Regions from separate parts of the Streptomyces sp. NPDC104106 genome, predicted to be linked through region 1. Evidence: predicted binding sites of a transcription regulator. Region 1 holds the regulator's gene; the other holds the start of a gene.
The links. The regulator HrcA, encoded in region 1, represses chaperone genes, less so after heat shock. The targets are predictions, from matches to a motif close to TTNGCACTCNGNNNNNCNGAGTGCNAA.
Positions count from the first base shown of each region.

Region 1 (7,384 bases):
GGCGACGATCGGCAGGCTCACGGCCTCCCTGATCTGCGCGACCAGGGACAGCAGCCCGATCCCGGAGCCGCCGTTCTCGGGCAGGTCGCGGTGCGTGCCCTGGTGACCGCCGGCCTCCACGCCCTGCGCGACCACCGCGTCCGCCCCGGCCCGCTCCACGGCGCGGGCCTCCTCGACGGTGGTGGCCGTGACCAGGGTGACGGTGCCGGCCCGGCGCAGCCGGTCGAGCACGTCCCGGCCGGGCACCCCGAAGTGGAAGGAGACCGCCGGTACCGGGTTGTCGAGGAGTACGGCGAGCTTGGCGTCGTAGCCGTCGTCCCGGCCGCTGTCCGGATCGCCCAGCTCGGTCTCGTACCAGGCGGCCTCGCCGGCCAGCTGATGCGCGTAGACCTCGACGGCACCTGACTCGGCGTGGTCCGACTGCGGCATGAACACGTTCACGCCGAAAGGGCGGCTCGTGAGCCCGCGCAACTGCTTGATCTCCTGGTACATCCCGTCGGCGGTCTTGTAACCGGCGGCGAGGAATCCGAGACCACCGGCCTCGGAGACGGCGGCGACGAGCTGCGGCACGGAGACACCGCCCGCCATGGGGGCCTGCACGATCGGGTGAGGCAAGAGATCGGTCAGCGCGGAGGACATGCCCGCATGGTGTCACGTCCTTCGAACAAGTCCGAATCGGGGCGTCCGACGGCATAGGACAGGGGCATACGGGCCGCCTGAGCACCCCGTACGCCCCTCCGCCAAGCCCTGATCACCGCCTGCTCAGCGACCGTTGAACGCGTCCTTCAACCGGCTGAACAGCCCCTGCTGACCCGGCTGACCGTGCCTGCCCGGGGGACAACCCCCGGACCCCCGGCCCCCCGACAGCTCGCGTCAGCGACCGTTGAACGCGTCCTTCAACCGGCTGAACAGCCCCTGCTGACCCGGCTGGAACTGTCCCTGGGGGCGTTCCTCGCCGCGCAGTTTGGCCAGCTCGCGGAGCAGGCGTTCCTGCTCGGGGTCCAGCTTGGTCGGGGTCTGGACCTCGACGTGGACGACCAGGTCGCCCCGGCCGCCGCCGCGCAGATGGGTGACGCCCCGGTTGTGCAGCGGGATCGACTGGCCGGACTGGGTGCCGGGCCGGATGTCGACCTCCTCCATGCCGTCGAGGGTCTCCAGCGGCACCTTGGTGCCGAGGGCCGCCGCCGTCATCGGGATCGTCACCGTGCAGTGCAGGTCGTCGCCGCGCCGCTGGAAGGTCGCGTGCGGCAGCTCGTGGATCTCGACGTACAGGTCGCCGGCGGGACCGCCGCCGGGGCCGACCTCGCCCTCACCGGCGAGCTGGATCCGGGTGCCGTTGTCGACACCGGCCGGGATCTTGACGGTGAGGGTGCGGCGGGAACGGACCCGGCCGTCGCCCGCGCACTCCGGGCACGGGGTCGGCACGACGGTGCCGAAGCCCTGGCACTGGGGGCAGGGGCGCGAGGTCATGACCTGGCCCAGGAAGGACCGGGTGACCTGCGAGACCTCACCGCGGCCCCGGCACATGTCACACGTCTGGGCGGTCGTGCCCGGCGCCGCGCCCTCACCGTTGCAGGTGTTGCAGACGACCGCCGTGTCGACCTGGATGTCCTTGGTCGTCCCGAAGGCCGCCTCGTCCAGCTCGATCTCGATCCGGATCATCGCGTCCTGGCCGCGCCGGGTGCGCGAGCGCGGGCCGCGCTGCGACGCCGTACCGAAGAACGCGTCCATGATGTCGGAGAAGTTGCCGAAGCCGCCGGCCCCGAAGCCGCCCGCGCCGGCGCCGCCGGACTGCGAGAGCGGGTCGCCGCCGAGGTCGTAGACCTGCTTCTTCTGCGGGTCCGACAGCACCTCGTAAGCGGCGTTGATCTCCTTGAACCGCTCCTGGGTCTTCGGATCCGGGTTGACGTCCGGGTGCAGCTCGCGCGCGAGCCGACGGAACGCCTTCTTGATCTCATCCTGCGACGCGTCGCGGCGCACGCCGAGAACGGCGTAGTAGTCCGTGGCCACTTACGACTCCGCCAGGATCTGTCCGACGTACCGTGCCACTGCGCGTACCGCTCCCATCGTTCCCGGATAGTCCATGCGGGTCGGTCCGACCACGCCGAGCTTGGCAACCGCCTCGCCGCCCGAACCGTAACCGACCGACACCACGGAGGTGGAGTTGAGTCCCTCGTGGGCGTTCTCGTGGCCGATGCGCACGGTCACACCCGGATCCTTGGCCTCGCCGAGGAGTTTGAGGAGCACGACCTGCTCCTCCAGCGCCTCCAGCACCGGCCGGATCGTGAGGGGAAAGTCATGTCCGAAGCGGGTGAGATTGGCGGTGCCGCCGATCATCAGCCGCTCCTCGTTCTCTTCCACGAGTGTCTCCAGGAGAGTGGAGAGCACCGTGGAGACCGTACCGCGGTCCTCCGGATCGAAGGCGTCCGGGAGGTCCTCGACCAGCATCGGCACGTCCGTGAACCGGCGGCCCGCGACCCTGCTGTTGAGCCGGGCCCGCAGATCCGCCAGCGAGGCCTCGCCGAACGGCGCCGGGCAGTCGACCATCCGCTGCTCGACCCGGCCGGTGTCCGTGATCAGCACGAGCATCACGCGCGCGGGGGCGAGCGAGAGCAGCTCGACGTGCCGGACGGTGGACCGGGTCAGGGACGGGTACTGCACGACGGCGACCTGCCGCGTGAGCTGCGCGAGCAGCCGCACGGTGCGGGCCACGACGTCGTCGAGGTCGACGGCGCCCTCCAGGAAGTTCTGGATGGCCCGCCGCTCGGGCGCGGTCATCGGCTTGACGCCCGCGAGCTTGTCGACGAACAGCCGGTAGCCCTTGTCGGTGGGGATCCGCCCGGCGCTGGTGTGCGGCTGGGCGATGTACCCCTCGTCCTCCAGGGCGGCCATGTCGTTGCGGACGGTCGCCGGGGAGACCCCGAGGCTGTGCCGCTCGGTCAGGGCCTTGGAGCCGACCGGCTCCTCGGTGCCGACATAGTCCTGGACGATGGCGCGCAGCACCTGGAGCCTGCGTTCACTCAGCATGCGCGCGCACCTCCAGCACGTCGTCCCTCAACCGCTCGGCCGTCGGGTCGGCCGCCTGGCACTCTTCCCATGCGAGTGCCAGCCTTCCCGCGCCCAGTGTACGGCTGCCGGGTACACCCGGGGCAAGGTCGGTGCCCTCGTCCCGGCTCGTAGGGCTAGCGTCGCGGTATGACGGTGACTTGGGAAGAGCTGGGGTGGCAGCGGCTGGCCGCCGGGGTCGGGCGGTGCCGGCTGCCGGGCTGGGACTGCACGGCGGGCCTGGTCCTCGGCGAGGGTACGGCGCTCATGGTGGACGCGGGGTCGAGTCTGGCCGAAGGCGCGCGGCTGCGGGCGCGGGCCGAGGAACTGGCCGGCGGCCGTGTGACCCATCTCGCGCTCACCCATCCCCATTTCGACCATGTCCTCGGGGCACCGGCGTTCGCCGGGGCGCAGGTGTACGCGGCGGTGGGCGTGGACGCGGTGTTCGTCCACGAGCGCGAGGAGCTGCGCCTGGACGCGATCAGGAACGGGCTGCCGGTGGCCGAGGCGGACGAGGCGGCGGACGCGCTGGTCCCGCCCGGCCACCACGTCAGCGGGGAGTGGACCCTGGAGCTGGGCGCCGGCCGCCAGGTGCTGCTGGCCAACGTCGGCCCCGGCCACAGCGCGCACGATCTGGCGGTCCTGGTCCCCGGCGAGCGCGAGGTGGTCTTCTGCGGCGACCTGGTCGAGGAGTCCGGCGAGCCCCAGGCGGGCCCGGACGCCGTCCCGTCGCAGTGGCCCGCGGCCCTGGACCGGCTGCTGGCGCTGGGCGGCGAGGACGCGCTGTACGTACCGGGTCACGGAGCGGTGGTGGACGCGGGGTTCGTCCGCCGGCAGCGCGATCGGCTGGCGGCGCGTTTCGGCGTGTCGTGAGCGCCGCTCCACGACTTCTCCTATCGTCACTCGAATGCGCCCACCCGTCCCCCGCCACCGCCCCTCCAGCGAGGGCCCTTCGGGCCCGCCCCCTCGTACGTACTCCGCCGACCTGACCCCGCCGTGGAAGAAGCCGAAGCCCGTGCCGGAGGTACCGGCGGAGCCGGGCCTGGTGGTGGAGGAGCCCGGCACCGGTTTCTGCGGCGCGGTGATCCGCTGCGAGGCGGGCACGGTGACGTTGGAGGACCGGTTCGGCAAGCACCGGGTCTTCCCGCTGGAGCCGCGCGGCTTCCTGCTGGAGGGACGCGTGGTCACCCTCGTACGGCCGTCGTCGGGTGCCCCGGTCCGGCCCGCCCGTACCGCCTCCGGCTCGGTCGCCGTCCCCGGCGCCCGCGCGCGCGTGGCCCGCGCCGGCCGTATCTACGTCGAGGGCCGGCACGACGCCGAACTCGTCGAGAAGGTCTGGGGCGACGACCTGCGGATCGAGGGCGTGGTCGTGGAGTACCTGGAGGGCGTGGACGACCTGCCGGGGATCGTCGCGGACTTCGCCCCGGGTCCGGACGCGCGGCTGGGCGTCCTGGTGGACCACCTGGTCCCGGGCACGAAGGAGTGGCGCATCGCCGAGTCGGTGACCAGCGAACACGCGCTGGTCGTCGGCCACCCCTACATCGACATCTGGGAAGCCGTGAAGCCGGCCGCACTGGGCATCCCCGGGTGGCCGAAAGTGCCGCACGGACAGGACTGGAAGACGGGCGTGTGCCGGGCGCTGGGCTGGCCGTCGGAGAACACGGGCGCGGTGTGGCAGGCGATCCTGAAGCGGGTCGGGTCCTACAAGGACCTGGAGCCGGAGCTGCTGGGGCGCGTGGAGGAGCTGATCGATTTCGTCACGGGTAGCGGTGGGGTTTGACGTTCTTGTAGGTACCGAACTCGGTGGTGTCCAGTTCGAGTCCCAGATCCTCCAGCGGCAGAGGAGCCCCGAACTTGGTGATCTGTTGCCTCTGGTAGTCGGCGTGCTCGCCCTTCCCGACGGGCATCGTCAGCAGGACGCACTGTGCCATGATCGGGTCCACGATGAGATACGCCGACACCTCGCCGGCGGCATAGATCGACCGCTTGATTTCGTAGTCCCGCTGGTCTTCGAAACCACCTCGACCACCATCGTGACCAACTGGGACGGCAGCAGACGGCCTGATTCCGGGGCGGTACCGCGTTCCAGCACCACCAAGTCCGGAATGGGCTCGCTGGTCTCATCGATGATGTCCACGTCGGTCACCTGAAGCCGTTCCCAGCGCTTACGCGGGATCTGGTCCGCCACGTCCGCCACGATCCGGTTGTGCACCAGATCGGGAGTCGCCATCATCACGATTTCCCCCCGGAGAAGCTCGGCCTTGACGCCCTCGGGAGGCTGGAACTCCTCGAAGAACTTGGCAATCCCACGCTCGTCCACAGCGGTCATCTCCGTGGCCTCCACATCCGCCGCGTTCTTTTGGCGGCAGCCTACGAACCAGGCTAGTGCCCCGGCAGGCGACGTTTGCCCGTCACGGAGCGGCGTCCGGTGCGTGCCGTCGGCGTGCCGGCCGGAAGTCCTCGTACTGGGCGTACGTGGGCTTTCGGCCGGTGCGGCGAGTGGGGGCACCTCCCGCGCAGCGGGGGAGCGTGCCGGGCGTCGCGACCGGGCGAACGTCGCCTGCCCGGGCACTAGAGACCGAACCGGCGTTCCGGGGCCATTCACTCGCCCGAGTGATCAGTCCACCAGGTCCCGCACCACCGCGTCCGCCAGCAGCCGCCCCCGCAGCGTCAGCACGGCCCGCCCCTCCCCGTACGGCCCTTCCTGGAGCAGCCCCTCCCCCAGCGCGCGCCGGGACGCCGCCAGGCCCGCCTCCCTCAGCAGGGACAGCGGCACCCCCTCGCGCAGCCGCAGTTCCAGCAGGATCCGCTCCACCCGCCGGTCCTCCTCGGAGAGGATCTCCCGGCCCGCGCCCGGTGAGCGGCCGGAGGCGAGGGCCGCCGCGTACGCCCCCGGGTGCTTGACGTTCCACCAGCGCACCCCGCCCACGTGCGAGTGCGCCCCCGGGCCCGCGCCCCACCAGTCGGCGCCGCGCCAGTACAGCTCGTTGTGCAGGCAGCGCCCGGCCTCGGAGGTGGCCCAGTTGGAGACCTCGTACCAGTCGAAGCCCGCCTGCGACAGGACCGACTCCGCGATCAGGTAGCGGTCGGCGTGGACGTCGTCGTCGGTCATCGGGACCTCGCCCCGGCGGATGCGGCGCGCGAGCTGCGTGCCCTCCTCCACGATGAGCGCGTACGCGCTGACGTGGTCCGGGCCGGCCCCCAGCGCCGCCTCCAGCGACGCCCGCCAGTCGTCGTCGCTCTCGCCCGGGGTGCCGTAGATCAGGTCGAGGTTGACGTGCTCGAAGCCGGCCGCCCTCGCCTCCGCGACGCAGGCCTCGGGGCGGCCCGGGGTGTGCGTGCGGTCGAGCACGCGCAGCACGTGCTGACGCGCGCTCTGCATGCCGAAGGAGATCCGGTTGAAGCCGCCCTCGCGAAGGGTGGCCAGGTACGCGGGGTCCACGGACTCCGGGTTCGCCTCCGTCGTCACCTCCGCGTCCGGCGCCAGCCCGAACTCGTCGCGGATCGCGTGCAGCATCCGTACGAGATCGCCGGCGGCCAGCAGCGTCGGCGTGCCGCCGCCGACGAAGACCGTGCGGACCTCGCGGGGGTCGTCGCCGAGCACCTTGCGCGCGAGGCGGATCTCGTCGGTCAGCGTCTCGGCGTAGTTGTCGCGGGAGGCCAGCACCCCGCCCGTGCCGCGCAGCTCGGTCGCGGTGTAGGTGTTGAAGTCGCAGTAGCCGCAGCGGGTCGCGCAGTACGGGACGTGCAGGTAGAAGCCGAGCGGGCGGTCCGGGGCCCCGGCGAGCGCGGACGCGGGCAGCGCGCCGTCGGCGGGGACGGGCTCGCCGTCGGGGAGTGCGGAAGGCATGTCCCCATTGTCCAGCACCCGCGCGGTCGCTCCGCCTGGCGCGGGTGTCACTCCGCCTGGAGCACCAGCAGCGCCAGGTCGTCCTCGGGCTGGCCGCCGCCGAAGTCGTGCACCAGGCGGCGGATCCTTTCCGCGATCCGCTCGGCGCTCAGCCCCGCGCAGCCGGACAGGGCGCGGGCCAGCCCGTCGCCGTCGTCGAACTGGCGGGAGCCGCAGCGCCGCTCGGTCACGCCGTCGGTGACGCAGAGCAGGCTGTCGCCGGGCCGCAGGTCGAGGGTCTCGCTGGTGTAGGTCTCGTCCTCGATCACGCCGAGGAGCGTCTGCGGGCGGGCCGCCGTACGCACCGTGCCGTCCGGGCCGAGCACGAGCGGCAGCGGGTGGCCGGCCGAGGCCAGGGTGCAGCGGACCCCGCCCTCGTACGGCGTCAGCTCGCCGTAGAGCAGGGACAGGAAGCGGGTCTGCGCGCCCTCCCCGGGGGCCACGGGGTGC
Region 1 covers NZ_JBVJMF010000001.1:819,614-826,997, forward strand. The annotation lists gene ACZ60X_RS03830 (nitronate monooxygenase) at 1-639, opposite strand, end outside; gene dnaJ (molecular chaperone DnaJ) at 874-2,010, opposite strand; gene hrcA (heat-inducible transcriptional repressor HrcA) at 2,011-3,027, opposite strand; gene ACZ60X_RS03845 (MBL fold metallo-hydrolase) at 3,196-3,918, shown strand; gene ACZ60X_RS03850 (DUF3097 domain-containing protein) at 3,953-4,825, shown strand; partial or broken gene ACZ60X_RS03855 (Uma2 family endonuclease) at 4,803-5,374, opposite strand; gene hemW (radical SAM family heme chaperone HemW) at 5,663-6,895, opposite strand; gene ACZ60X_RS03865 (SpoIIE family protein phosphatase) at 6,943-7,384, opposite strand, start outside.

Region 2 (7,384 bases), on a different contig from region 1:
GCCCAGGGCGTCTGCGGCAGCACCTCGCCGTCCACCACCGGCGAGAAGGGGACCGAGGTGGGGGCCGCCTGGCCCCAGCGGGCGTACGCCTGCATCCTGGTGCCCAGCGTCGCCCCCGCCCGCGTCAGCTGCCGGGGGTCCGTCTGCGCGAGGTCGGCCGCGGTCGGCGTACGGCCCGCCTCCGCCGCCAGGGCCTCGGCGATGTCGCGGGCCAGGTCCGGCGCGAAGAACGTACCGGGCACGCTCTGGGCGATCGCGCGGCGGAAGAGGCCACGCGCTCTCGGCATGGCCAGGAGGGAGGCGACGGAGCCCGCGCCCGCCGACTCCCCGAAGACGGTGACCTGCGCGGGGTCGCCGCCGAACGCCGTGATGTTCTCCTGGACCCACTGGAGGGCCGCCACCTGGTCCAACAGGCCCCGGTTGGCGGGGGCGCCGTCCCACAGGGCGAAACCCTCCATGCCCACGCGGTAGTTGAAGGTGACCACGACGGCGTCGCCCTCGCGGGCTATGCGCTGCGCGTCGTAGCCCGGCTGGCCGCCGTGGCCCAGTTTGTACGCGCCGCCGTAGATCCACACCAGCACCGGGCGGGCGGCTGCGGGGTCGGTGTCGGGGGACCAGACGTTCACCGTCAGCCAGTCGTCGCCCTCCGGCTGCGGGGGCTGGGCCGCGCCGCCGAGGAAGCCCGCGTCCTGCGGGGGCGGCGGGCCGAAGGCGTACGCCTCGCGTGTGCCGTCCCAGGAGCGGGGCGGGCGCGGGGCCTGGAAGCGGTCCTCGCCGACCGGGGGCGCGGCGAAGGGGATGCCCCGGAACACCGACAGCCCCTGCTCGCACCGCCCGCGCACCGCGCCGGACGCGGTGCGCACCACAGGGCCGGACCCGCTCTTCGTCATCGCTCGCTCCCCTGACTTCGGCATGACCACTCATCAGGGGAACGCGCGGCGGCGATCACAAGTGCCCGGAAGCGGGCCGTCAGCTGAGGGACTTCAGCGACGCCGCGTCGTACGGCTTCAGCTCGTCGAAGCGGCCGGCGAGCACCTTGGCCGCCCACTGCGGGTCCTGGAGCAGCGCACGGCCGACGGCGACCATGTCGAACTCCTCGGACTCCAACCGGTCCAGGAGGTCGTCGATGCCCTTGACCTGCGAACCCTCGCCCTGGAACGCCTTGATGAACTCGCCGTCGAGACCGACCGAGCCCACGCTGACGACCTGCTTGCCGGTGAGCTTCTTCGTCCAGCCGGCCAGGTTGAGGTCCGAGCCGTCGAACTCCGGCAGCCAGTAGCGGCGCGTGGAGGCGTGGAAGACGTCGACACCGGCCGCCGCGAGCGGGGTCAGGATCGCCTCCAGCTCCTCGGGGGTCTCGGCGAGGCGGGCGGAGTAGTCCTGCTGCTTCCACTGCGAGTAGCGGAAGAGGATCGGGAACTCGGGCGAGACGGCCTCGCGGACGGCCGCGACGATCTCGGCGGAGAACCTGGCGCGGGCGACCGGGTCGCCGCCGTAGGCGTCGGTGCGGCGGTTGGTGCCCTCCCACAGGAACTGGTCGAGGAGGTAGCCGTGGGCGCCGTGGATCTCCACGCCGTCGAAGCCGATGCGCTCGGCGTCGGCCGCGGCGCGGGCGAACGCGGCGATCACGTCGTCCAGGTCCGCCTGCGTCATCGCCTTGCCGGTCTGCTCGGCACCCGCCGTCACCAGGCCGGAGGGGCCCATCGCGGGGGCGTCCGGGTACGGCGCGTCGCCGTCGTTGCGGACCATGCCGATGTGCCACAGCTGCGGGACGATGGTGCCGCCCGCCGCGTGCACGTCCTCGGCGACCTTCGCCCAGCCGGCCAGCTGCTCCTCGCCGTGGAAGCGCGGGACGCGGTCGCTCTGGCCCGCAGACTCGTGGCCCACGTAGGTGCCCTCGGTGACGATCAGGCCGACACCGGCGGCGGCACGGCGCGCGTAGTAGCCGCGCACGTCCTCACCGGGCACCCCGCCCGGCGAGAACATCCGGGTCATCGGCGCCATCACGATCCGGTTGGGCACGGTCAGGCCGTTGAGGGTGATCGGACGGGAGAGGATCTGGGCCGCGCGGGAGGCGGGGGGCGGGGTGGCGGTCACGTGAGGGCTCCTGGGGAAGGGCTCGGTGGGGGATACGGCTCGGTGCGGTACGGCTCGGTTAACCGATCGGTATGTGATTGCGCATTATTGCAGCACCTGAAGTAACACCCTATGGGGTGGCCCACATTCCCCAGCGGGGACACCGCCCGTCTGTGACCCCGGACACGCCCGAGGGCGGCACCCCCAGCCGGAAGCTGGGAGTGCCGCCCTCGGTACCGGGACAGGCGATCAACCGTGAGGCCGATCAGAAGTCCATGTCACCGCCCGGCATGCCGCCGCCGGCCGGCGCGGCGGCCTTCTCCGGCTTGTCGGCGATGACGGCCTCGGTGGTGAGGAACAGCGCGGCGATGGAGGCGGCGTTCTGCAGCGCGGAACGGGTCACCTTCGCCGGGTCGATGATGCCCTCGGCGACCAGGTCGACGTACTCGCCGGTCGCGGCGTTCAGGCCGTGGCCCGGGGTCAGGTTGCGCACCTTCTCCACCACGACACCGCCCTCGAGGCCGGCGTTGACGGCGATCTGCTTCAGCGGGGCCTCCAGCGCGAGCTTCACGGCCTGCGCGCCGGTCGCCTCGTCGCCTTCCAGCTCCAGCTTCTCGAAGACGGCCGAGGCCTGCAGCAGGGCCACGCCACCACCGGCGACGATGCCCTCCTCGACGGCCGCCTTGGCGTTGCGCACGGCGTCCTCGATGCGGTGCTTGCGCTCCTTCAGCTCCACCTCGGTGGCGGCACCGGCCTTGATGACCGCGACGCCGCCCGCGAGCTTGGCCAGGCGCTCCTGGAGCTTCTCGCGGTCGTAGTCCGAGTCGCTGTTCTCGATCTCGACGCGGATCTGGTTCACGCGGCCGTTGACCTGCTCCGAGGAGCCGGCGCCGTCGACGATGGTGGTCTCGTCCTTGGTGATGACGACCTTGCGGGCGCGGCCCAGGAGGTCCAGGGTCGCGTTCTCCAGCTTGAGGCCGACCTCCTCGGAGATGACCTCGCCGCCCGTGAGGATGGCGATGTCGCCGAGCATGGCCTTGCGGCGGTCACCGAAGCCCGGGGCCTTGACGGCGACGGACTTGAAGGTGCCCTTGATCTTGTTGACGATCAGCGTGGACAGGGCCTCGGCCTCGACGTCCTCCGCGATGATCACCAGCGGCTTGCCGGACTGCATGACCTTCTCCAGCAGCGGGAGCAGGTCCTTGACCGAGGAGATCTTGGAGTTGGCGATGAGGATGTACGGGTCCTCCAGCACCGCCTCCATGCGCTCCATGTCGGTCGCGAAGTAGGCGGAGATGTAGCCCTTGTCGAAGCGCATGCCCTCGGTGAGCTCGAGCTCCAGACCGAAGGTGTTGCTCTCCTCGACGGTGATGACGCCTTCCTTGCCGACCTTGTCCATGGCCTCGGCGATCAGCTCGCCGATCTGGGTGTCGGCGGCGGAGATGGAGGCCGTGGAGGCGATCTGCTCCTTGGTCTCGACGTCCTTCGCCTGCTCCAGCAGGGCGGCGGAGACGGCCTCGACGGCCTTCTCGATACCGCGCTTGAGGGCCATCGGGTTGGCGCCGGCGGCCACGTTGCGCAGGCCTTCCTTGACCAGGGCCTGGGCGAGCACGGTCGCGGTGGTCGTACCGTCACCGGCGACGTCGTCCGTCTTCTTGGCGACTTCCTTGACCAGCTCGGCGCCGATCTTCTCGTACGGGTCCTCGAGCTCGATCTCCTTGGCGATGGAGACACCATCGTTGGTGATCGTGGGGGCGCCCCACTTCTTCTCGAGGACGACGTTGCGGCCCTTGGGGCCGAGCGTCACCTTCACGGCGTCCGCGAGCTGGTTCATGCCGCGCTCGAGGCCGCGCCGCGCCTCCTCGTCGAACGCGATGATCTTGGCCATGTGAAGTGGTCCCTCCAGGACTGGGGGTGATTCCTTCGGACCGCGCCCGCGCCCGCGACGGACGGCTCGACGGCCTGTGGTTCCTTGCCCCACCTGGCCGCCGGGCCTCACCGACCCGGTCCCTCTTTGTCACTCTCACCTTCAGAGTGCTAACGCAATGATTAGCACTCGGCATGCCCGAGTGCAAGACAGCGCCCGCGAAGCCGGCTCGTGGAGGGGTGATGGTCGGGCGACGGGCGGGCGCAAGCGCCTCTCGGGTCCTGGGGACCGTCGTCAGCCGCGCGCGAACAAGCGGAGCCGGGGGCTCCCCGGGCACGGCGAAGGGCCCGCACCCCTGGTGAGGTGCGGGCCCTTCGGACAAGAAACGTTCAGGCGGTGACGCGAACCATGTCGGCCTGCGGGCCCTTCTGACCCTGCGAGATCTCGAACTCGACCCGCTGGCCCTCTTCCAGGGTGCGGTAGCCGTCCATCTGAATCGCGCTGTAGTGGACGAAGACGTCCGCACCACCGTCGACCGCGATGAAGCCGTACCCCTTCTCCGCGTTGAACCACTTGACGGTGCCCTGAGCCATGCCTAACTCCCCTATTACTGGCCCTTGCACAGATCCACACTTCGCGGACCCGGGTCAGACCTCACCCCCCATCGGTCGGGGGCGTGCGCCGGAACGCGTCGACCGCGGCTGAATGTATCTGTCCAACTGCCGTCTGCAACAGGTCAATCGGACGAGAATTCTGGACGACCCCGGTCCGGAATCTCCCTAGAATTACGCCGAATTCAGGGCAAGTCGGGCCGTGCAAAATGGAACGAAAGCCGCGGATGGGCCGGGCACTTTGGCCACTTCTCATCGGGTGCGCGGCGTGAAATCCGGGAGACGCGACCCGCTGGTGCGGCACGCGTTCCCCAACTGTACCGCGCTCAATCACACTGAATGGCCCCCTCCGGTTCTATCCCGGAGAGGGCCATTCGATGAACAGTCGGTAACCGCGGTTACCGACGGTAATGATCGCCGCGGATCGCCGCGGGTTCAGCCGCCGGCGACCGCCGGAATGATGGAGACACCGGCACCGTCGGGGGTCGCGGTCTGAAGACCCTGCTCGAAGCGCACGTCGTCGTCGTTGACGTACACGTTCACGAACCGGCGCAGCTTGCCCTGGTCGTCCAGGACGCGCGCGGCGATCCCGGTGTGGTTCTTCTCCAGGTCCTCGATGACCTCGGCGAGGGTCGCGCCCTCGGCGGCGACCTCGGCCCGACCGCCGGTGTAGGTGCGCAGGATGGTGGGGATGCGAACGGTCACGCTCATGCGAGGCCAGCCTCTCGGAAGGAGTCCAGGTTCGGACGGATGGTGGCGGTGAGCCCCGTGCCGGCCACCGCGTCGAGGGTCTTCAGGCCGTCGCCGGTGTTGAGGACGACCGTGGTCTTCGCCGGGTCCAGGACGCCGGCCTTGAGCAGCTTGCGCGTCACGCCGACCGTCACGCCACCCGCCGTCTCGGCGAAGATGCCCTCGGTGCGGGCCAGCAGCTTGATGGCGTCCACGACCTCCTCGTCCGTCACGTCCTCCACGGCGCCGCCGGTGCGCCGGGCGATGTCCAGGACGTACGGGCCGTCGGCCGGGTTGCCGATGGCGAGGGACTTGGCGATCGTGTTCGGCTTCTGCGGGCGGACCACGTCGTGCCCGGCCTTGAAGGCCGTCGACACCGGCGAGCAGCCCTCGGCCTGCGCGCCGAAGATCTTGTACGGCTTGTCCTCGACCAGGCCGAGCCTGATCAGCTCCTGCAGACCCTTGTCGATCTTCGTCAGCTGGGAGCCGGAGGCGATGGGGACCACGATCTGGTCCGGCAGCCGCCAGCCGAGCTGCTCGCAGATCTCGTACGCCAGCGTCTTGGAGCCCTCGGCGTAGTACGGCCGCAGGTTGACGTTGACGAAGCCCCAGCCCTCGCCGGCCGGGTCGCCGATCAGTTCGGAGCAGAAGCGGTTGACGTCGTCGTAGTTACCCTCGATGCCGACCAGTTCGCCGCCGTAGATCGCGGCCATGACGACCTTGCCCTGCTCCAGGTCGTGCGGGATGAACACGCAGGAGCGCAGGCCGGCGCGGGCGGCGGCGGCGCCGACGGCACCGGCCAGGTTGCCCGTGGAGGAGCAGGACAGGGTGGTGAAGCCGAAGGCGCGCGCGGCCTCCAGGGCCTGGGCGACGACCCGGTCCTTGAAGGAGTGCGTCGGGTTGCCGGAGTCGTCCTTGACGAACAGGCCCCCGGTGACGCCGAGTTCGGCGGCGAGGTGGTCGGCCTTGACGAGCTTGGTCCAGCCGGGGTTCAGGTTCGGCTTGTCGGCGACGTCGGCCGGGACGGGCAGCAGGGGCGCGTACCGCCAGATGTTCGCGGGGCCGGACTCGATGCGGGCCCGCAGCTCTTCGGCGTCGTAGCCGGAGAAGTCGTAGGCGATCTCCAGCGGGCCGAAACACTCCTCGCACGCGAAGACCGGGCCGAGCGGGACGCGGTGACCGCACTCGCGACAGCTCAGGGCCGCGGCGGGGCCGAGGTCGACGGGGGAGGCGGAGGTGCTTGCGACGGTCTGCACAGCCATGGAGGCGAGGCCCTTTCTCCTCATCTTCCTCACGGCGCATCTCGCCGTGAGACGGATTTGGCACCTTCCCTAGCCGGGAGCCTCACCACGTCAACGTGACAAGAACCGACTGGAGGGTTGCCGGGGCTTCATCGGGCCGTGTCCCTCTGCCCCTCTGGATGAGCGGTATGCGGTTGTATGAGCGGTTGTGTCCGCGCGCGACCCCCGACATGCGATGGTCATCGGCGTTGTTCAAGACTGTAACCGAAGGCCAGGACAGTTGAGATAGTCGTCCGAACCGCGAGACACGTGAGGAGCCGCTGACTGTGCTGGAAGAAGTCGAGCGCTGGCTGGCCACCCGCTCCTGGTCCGTGACCGACCGCCCGCTGCACAAGATCCTGGCGGCCAAGCAGCGCGCCGGCCAGTCGGTCTCCGTCGTGCTGCCCGCGCTCAACGAGGAGGAGACGGTCGGCGACATCGTCGCGGTCATCCGCCACGACCTCGTGGAGCAGGTACCGCTCGTCGACGAGATCGTGGTGGTCGACTCCGGCTCCACCGACCGTACCTCCGCGGTCGCCGCCGCCGCGGGCGCGCGGGTCGTCCACCGGGACGAGATCCTGCCCCGCGTCCCCGCCGTTCCCGGAAAGGGTGAGGTGCTGTGGCGCTCGCTCCTGGTCACCACCGGGGACATCGTCTGTTTCATCGACGCCGACCTGCGCGACTTCTCCTCCGACTTCGTCTCCGGGATCGTCGGCCCGCTGCTCACCGAGCCGGGCGTGGACCTGGTCAAGGCGATGTACGACCGCCCGCTCGCCGGGTCCGCCGGCCAGGGCGGCCGGGTCACCGAGCTGATGGCCCGC
Region 2 covers NZ_JBVJMF010000013.1:76,686-84,069, reverse strand. The annotation lists gene ACZ60X_RS27775 (carboxylesterase/lipase family protein) at 1-890, opposite strand, end outside; gene ACZ60X_RS27770 (NADH:flavin oxidoreductase) at 970-2,097, opposite strand; gene groL (chaperonin GroEL) at 2,342-3,964, opposite strand; gene ACZ60X_RS27760 (cold-shock protein) at 4,333-4,536, opposite strand; gene ACZ60X_RS27755 (MoaD/ThiS family protein) at 4,990-5,265, opposite strand; gene thrC (threonine synthase) at 5,262-6,545, opposite strand; SAM riboswitch class I at 6,563-6,710, opposite strand; gene ACZ60X_RS27745 (glucosyl-3-phosphoglycerate synthase) at 6,851-7,384, shown strand, end outside.
Region 2: groL (chaperonin GroEL) is a predicted target of HrcA. The motif match lies at 4,126-4,152, and genes of this name have one in related genera.